Linked DNA regions of Gimesia maris. The protein of the gene in region 1 binds, or shares a complex with, the protein of each later gene. Links are inferred from orthologs where the notes say so. Each region holds a gene or a part of one and is shown in the gene's direction. Other genes may lie near its edges. The genes, in order: dnaG and dnaB.

Region 1 (3,203 bases):
ACAAACCACCACTGCGCGCAGCGGGGGAATTTTATTGTGCGGTGATTGCAGACGCCGGACGGACGGCTATAATATGTTTAATTCATATAAACCAACTGTCCAGACTTGTCTGCGTACGGGAGTTGACAGTCACTGAAGATTCCGGTTACGCAAGCGAAAGAAGCATGGTTTGCTTTATGGTTTTAAGCTCACCTGGATGGTTAGGTATTTTTGTAACGTTATACAAATTTTGAGCTTAAGAGACGATCAGAGTTGGGAATCGTGAAGGGGAAATTCTTGACCCACTCGATCTATGGAGTAGAATTAAAGTACGCCAAGTTGAGCAGGGAAGCACTCTTGTACTGTGTTTGTATGTTCACTTTTCATTCTGAGACGAAAAGTGACATCGAGGGGCCGCTTTTTGAACTGTTCAGGAGAAACTGGTGTCGCCAGGATTTGATCAAAATTTCAAAGAACTGGTCCGCCAGAGAACGAGTCTGGTCGAGTTGGTTTCCGAGTCAGTCCAGCTGATTCCCAACGGGCGGGATTTCAAGTGCCTTTGCCCTTTTCATAACGATCATAACCCCTCACTGGTTGTCTATCCCGATCGCGAAACCTGGCGCTGCTGGGTGTGTAACACCGGGGGAGACTGTTTTGAGTGGGTCCAGAAGTACGATGATGTCGAGTTTTTCGAAGCTTTGAAGATTCTGGCCGAGCGTGCTCATCTGGAAATGCCCCAGTTAGCGCGGCAGTCAAACGGCGCGCCACGATCAAATATTGTTGAAAAAACATCATTATTCGATGTGATGAAATGGGCGGAACAGCAGTTTCATGACTGTCTGATGAATACACGCGAAGGAGAAATGGCCCGCCGTTATCTGATGGAAGACCGGGGCTATACCGAAGAAACCATTCAGCAGTTCCGACTGGGCTTTCATCCGAATGACTGGCAATGGCTGGTCAACCGGTCACGGGGACATTATCCGGAGAGCCTGTTGTCAGAAGCCAGATTGATCTTTAAAAAGGAAGGTCATTCCCGCTATTCCGATTATTTCGTAAATCGGGTCATGTTTCCCGTTCGCGACGAACGGAAACGGGTTGTTGCATTTGGGGGACGGATCCTGCCTGGCTCCGCGGCGGAGGGAATCGCAAAATACTTTAACAGCCCTGAAAGCATTATTTTCACTAAGAGTAAGCTGTTATTTGGTTTGGATGAATCCCGCCAGACCATTCGCGAAACGGAAACGGTCGTTGTCGTGGAAGGGTACACTGATTGCATTACAGCACATCAGTTTGGTGTGACGAATGCGGTGGCGACATTAGGGACAGCTTTGACAGAAACTCATGTTTCTTATCTCAAACGTCTGGCGCGAAAAGTCGTATTAGTTTTTGATGGAGATACTGCGGGGCAACAGGCTGCAGAGCGATCTTTAACTAAATTTATTGCCCAGGAAGTTGATTTACGAATTTTAACACTGCCTGCAGGTAAAGATCCTGCTGAATTTTTAGAAGAACAGGGAGCAGAGCAGTTGAAGCAGTTGATCGCGGATGCTCCTGAAGCCTGGAATTTTAAATTGAATGTCTGTGTCCAGAAATTTGGACTGGAGTCTATTGACGGTCAACACCGAATTTTAGAAGAGATGCTGGAGTTACTGGCGTCAAGCCCTAACCTAACCGGCAAAATTCGTGAAGACATCATATTAAGAAAGTTGGCAGATCGACTGGGTTTAAACGAATCAGTTGTCCGAAAACGACTGAGTGAAGTGAAACAAAAAAAAAGCCCGAGTCTTAATACGAACCTCTCCTCCAGCGAATCCTACTCGACTCCGAGACCGACTGACACTTCCGGTAACTTCCAGGAAGCAGACAATTCAACGAAAGACAATCAACTTGAGAGCGAACTTCTTGAAATCATTTTTGTGTATCCCGAATGTGTCACTCGTATTCAACAGCTTATCTCCCCCGAAAACCTGAAAAATCCCCAGTTACGATTCCTGTATCAGTTATGTGTTGATTTGACTGAAGAGGGACTGGTACTGGATATCAATCGCATTTTGGATCGCATCGCTGATCCAGATCTGAAACAGCTGGTTGTCAAAATAGACGCCCATGCCCGCGAAAAAGCAGTTCACGCCAAACTGCTTGATGATCCGGCTCCACTTGAGGGAATTCCACATTTTCTGAAACATTCCATCAAGAATCTCAAATGGCGGGAAGAACGGGAACACCATGAAAAAACCAAAGGGCTGCTGTTCCAGAATGCCCAGAACCAGAGTTTAAATTCGGATGCAAAAGAACTGTTAAGAAAAGCATCTGAATTTCATCAAAAACGAAACATTAAAAAAATTCACTAGAGAATCTAACCAGACTGATTGGGAGAAGCAACGTGCACCGACTCGACGCCCGATTGAATGAACTAATTGAAAATGGCAAAAAGCAGGGTTACCTGACCTACGATCAGGTCAGCGCCTATCTGCCTGATGAAGCGCTGAATCCCGAAAAGCTGGATAATCTCCTGCTGACGATTGAGGAGATTGAGTTAGACATCATTCCGGATCAGATCATTACGATCTTACAGCCGGAGAAGCCCAAGGGACGCTCCCGCACTTCCGATGATCTCTCCCGTAGGATTGATGATCCCGTGCGGATGTATCTGACGCAGATGGGAGAAATTCCACTCCTGACGCGAGATGAAGAAATTCGTCTGGCGAAGAAGATTGAAATCACCCGCCGTCGCTTCCGTCGTGAATTATTGAGCAGCGACTATGCAATGCGTCAGGCGATTGAAATCCTGGATAAAGTACATAAATCCGAGCTTCCCTTTGACCGGACCATTAAGGTTTCCGTCACGGAAGGCCTCGAGAAGAATCAGATTCTGGGGCGGATGCCACACAATCTCAAGACGCTCGAATTCCTGAGTAATAAAAATGCCAGTGATTTTCAGCAGTTCGTCAATCCGGAACTGACCAAAAGCCAGCGAATGGAAGCTTATGCTTCACTACAGAAACGTCGTCGTAAGATGGCCACTCTGATTGAAGAATTAAGCCTGAGGACACAACGTCTGCAGATTGGTATGAAACGCCTGGAGCAGATTTCCCAACGGATGACGGAACTGGAAGATCAGATTCGCGACATGAGTGATATGCGAATCAAAAACTCCAAAGATGACCGAGCCAACCTGGAGCGAGAGCTGCAGGACCTGGTGGCCATGACCATGGAAACTC
Region 2 (3,216 bases), 4.3 Mb from region 1 along the record:
ATAATGGTTCGTAAACAACGTAACGCCGCTGTCGTCGGTAGTACCAAATCGTCTATCGAAGTATTGCTGGCAGAAAAAGTAGATAGCCTTGGTGAGCAGGGTGATATTGTCCGGGTTAAACCTGGCTATGCCCGTAACTTCCTGTTGCCTTATGGTCTGGCAACGATTGCGACTGATCACAATAAATGGATGGTCGTCCAGCACCAGAAGCGGATGGCCGAACTCGAAAAAGACCGTCTGAAGTCATTGAAGAATCTCGCTGACAAATTGAGCAAGCACAGCGTGACAATGGAAGCCAATGCGAACGAAGATGGCCATCTCTACGGTTCCATCGTTGCCGTCGACATCAGCAAGTCTCTGAAAGAGGGTGGCTTTGATATCGATGCAGAAAGCATTCGCCTGGAAGGTCCCCTGAAAGAACTGGGGATGTACACCGTGAAAATGCAGCTGCATGAGAAGGTGAAAACCGAAGTTAAAGTCTGGGTCGTACCGACTGCAGAAAAAAGCTGAGGCTGGTCTGGTAAGAGAAATTTTACCAGTCTGGGATTCGAAAATAAGAGAGAGGTCCGGTATATTGCCGGGCCTCTTTTTGTTATATATGATTGCGCTCGCAGTGTGGTCTGATTTGCTGTTTGCCGAGGCAGAGGGTTGATCTGGCCAGCGTGCTGCAGAGAGAACTCACTTCTTATTGCCAACAGAACCAGGGGATGGTTATGTCAGTCGCCGGTAAAGGAAATTTTCGCCGCCCGAAGCAGGAATCGGTCGAAGAGTTATTCGGCAAGGTTCCACCGCAAAACCTGGATGCGGAAAAAGCGGTGCTCGGCGGGATTCTCCTGGATAATGTGGTGATTGATGATCTGGTGCAGATTGTCAAAGCCAACCACTTCTACAGCGACAAAAACACGCGGATTTTCGCCGCGATTCTGCGCCTGCATGATGCGGGGGTGCGCGGCATCGATGCGGTGACAATAGCTGAGGAGCTGGATTCGAAAGGCGAGCTGGAAGAAGCGGGCGGGGTATTGTACCTGCATGAGATTCTGGAAAGTGTTCCCCACGCGGCCCATGCTGAATACTATGCGAAAATTGTCCGAGATAAATCGGTACAACGGACCCTGATTCATTCCTGTACGGAAATCATCCGTGAAAGTTATGCGCCGCAGGGAGACACCCTGGACGTATTGAATAAGGCAGAGCAGAGTATCTTCAGTATTCTGGAACAGCAGGGAGAAGGGGATAAGATCGAAATTCGCGACATCCTGATGGATGCCTTCGATCGAATTCACGAGCGCTCTCAAAAGGAAGGCATGCTGACCGGGCTGACGACGGGTTTTCTGGATCTGGATACCCAGATCAATGGTTTTCAGCCCTCTGAGCTTATCATTCTGGCAGCTCGTCCTTCAATGGGAAAAACAGCGCTGGTCTGTAACTTTGCCGAAGCGGCTGCCGACGAGGGAGCAACTTCGACGATCATTTTCAGTCTGGAACAGTCGAAACTTGAGTTAGCCGAACGTCTGCTCTGTATTCGTTCCGGTGTCAACGGTCACTCGCTGCGTGCGGGTGATCTGGAAGATGACGAACGCCATCGTCTGATTGAAGCCTCGTCAGAGCTCAGCGAAATGCCCCTGTATATCGATGACAAACCGGGGCGAACGATTCAGGAAATCAGTGCGATCTGCCGACGATTGAAGCGGCTCAGTAACCTGGGGCTGATCATTATCGACTATCTGCAGTTGATTGAACCGGAAGATAAAACGATGCCGCGTGAGCAGCAGATTGCGTCGATCACCCGTCGTCTGAAAGGGCTGTGTAAAGAGTTGAACATCCCGATCATTGCACTGGCGCAGTTGAACCGTGGTGTTGAATTGCGGGATGACAAGCGACCGCGACTGGCCGACCTGCGAGAGAGTGGTGCCATCGAACAGGATGCCGACCTGATCATGTTTCTGCATCGTCCTGATAAATACGATCCGGAAGACAGTCCCGGCCTGGCAGAAGTGGTGGTGGCCAAGCACCGAAGTGGTCCGACCGGGATTATTAACCTGACCTGGATGGCATCTTCGATGCGATTTGCCAACTATGCAAATCTGGATATTCCCGAAGGGGGCTACATGGGTGACAGCGGGGGTGGTGGTTTCGGTTAATCACAGTCTGCCTGATACCGGTGGCTCTTAAAATACGGAGGAAGTGAAATGAAATCGACCTCTGATTTGAAGTTCAAACTTGTGTGTCTACTGATCGCTGCGGTGCTGGCGGATTGTTGTCCGGAGTGTGGCCCGATATTCGCCGCAGACTCCCCCGCTGCTGAAGCGATTCCCTTCAGAATTGAAGCCCCGTATGCCTGGAACCGCAGTGATCGCTATGTGCCACCGGATTTTCAGTCTTTTTTTCCGGACGACAAAGAGGCCGGTAAACAGCTTGACCTGATGCTGGAAGGAAAGCTGAAGGTAACGGGTATTGACCAGCGGCTGTCCCTTATCAGACGTGGGTTGCGGCATTGCACGAAGCATCGAACGACATTGCTGGGGCAAGTGGGAAATCAGTATATCTGGAACCGGGAGCAACAGGATCCCCGTGCCATCGAGTTGATGTATCATGCGAGTGTCTGTGACGATGGTGGAGTTGCTCACTATGCGATGTATCATGGCCCGACGGTAGTGTCACAGCGGTCATCCAACCTCGTGCGGATGCTGATGGAGCAATATCCAAAGCTTGATGCGCAGATGCAGCAGCGGATTGCCTGGGGCATGCGAACCTATGGCGACAAAGCACAGACGCGGACGTTGCTGCTGGGGCTGCTCGAGGATCACCGACAACTGGTTGATTTGACTGTTGCGGGGACACTGGAGATCTGGAAGACGGTGTTTGAGACCGATCCGCCGGAGCTGGGGCGCTTTGATGACGTTGGTTTGTGGATGATAGCCTTTCATCGGACGGATGTTTCTGTCACACATCCCCGGGCTGCTGAACTGCTGCGTGAAATGGTTCTCAAGCCGTTGCGTGGTCAAGAAGAGCTGTTGCTGGAATATGTGACCCGTGTGAATGAAGGGCGAGAGACGGCTGTTGTCCTGTTGAAGGGACTGAAGGCCCGCCGGTTGCTGGTAGACTATCTTGAAAAACGGAATTATACGGAACTTGATTTCAACGAACTGTTTTCGGCGCGGGTCCTGCAGAAACGTCGTCTTCAGGAGTTTGCGCGATTTCTGCCGGTGGATGCTC

Evidence for each region.
Region 2: the proteins of dnaG (region 1) and dnaB are in contact, whole or in part, in a crystal structure (PDB 2R6A), measured with the Geobacillus stearothermophilus proteins. The link is inferred for Gimesia maris from one-to-one orthologs. Residues at the interface, in WP_049624496.1 of Geobacillus stearothermophilus: Lys456, Leu457, Leu458, Pro459, Ala460, Asn463, Ala464, Leu467, Leu535, Leu536, Ile537, Ala538, Gln544, Glu545, Asp548, Tyr549, His552; in WP_033016901.1 of Geobacillus stearothermophilus: Ser13, Glu15, Ala16, Gln18, Glu91, Leu92, Asp94, Ala95, Val96, Pro97, Thr98, Ala99, Ala100, Asn101, Tyr104, Tyr105, Ile108.

The regions. Positions count from the first base shown.
Region 1 is NZ_CP042910.1:5,964,856-5,968,058, reverse strand. The notes cover bases 2-2,877. They hold dnaG (DNA primase), read left to right. Parts: upstream 2-422; coding sequence 423-2,333; downstream 2,334-2,877. Other genes in these bases: rpoD (RNA polymerase sigma factor RpoD), read left to right, coding at 2,366-2,877. In the rest of the region: more of rpoD, read left to right, coding at 2,878-3,203. UniProt on the Escherichia coli protein: RNA polymerase that catalyzes the synthesis of short RNA molecules used as primers for DNA polymerase during DNA replication.
Region 2 is NZ_CP042910.1:1,668,603-1,671,818, forward strand. Bases 39-2,927 are described here. They hold dnaB (replicative DNA helicase), read left to right. Parts: upstream 39-713; coding sequence 714-2,141; downstream 2,142-2,927. Other genes in these bases: rplI (50S ribosomal protein L9), read left to right, coding at 39-510; GmarT_RS06345 (hypothetical protein), read left to right, coding at 2,190-2,927. Outside these bases: more of rplI, read left to right, coding at 4-38; more of GmarT_RS06345, read left to right, coding at 2,928-3,216. UniProt on the Escherichia coli protein: The main replicative DNA helicase, it participates in initiation and elongation during chromosome replication. Travels ahead of the DNA replisome, separating dsDNA into templates for DNA synthesis.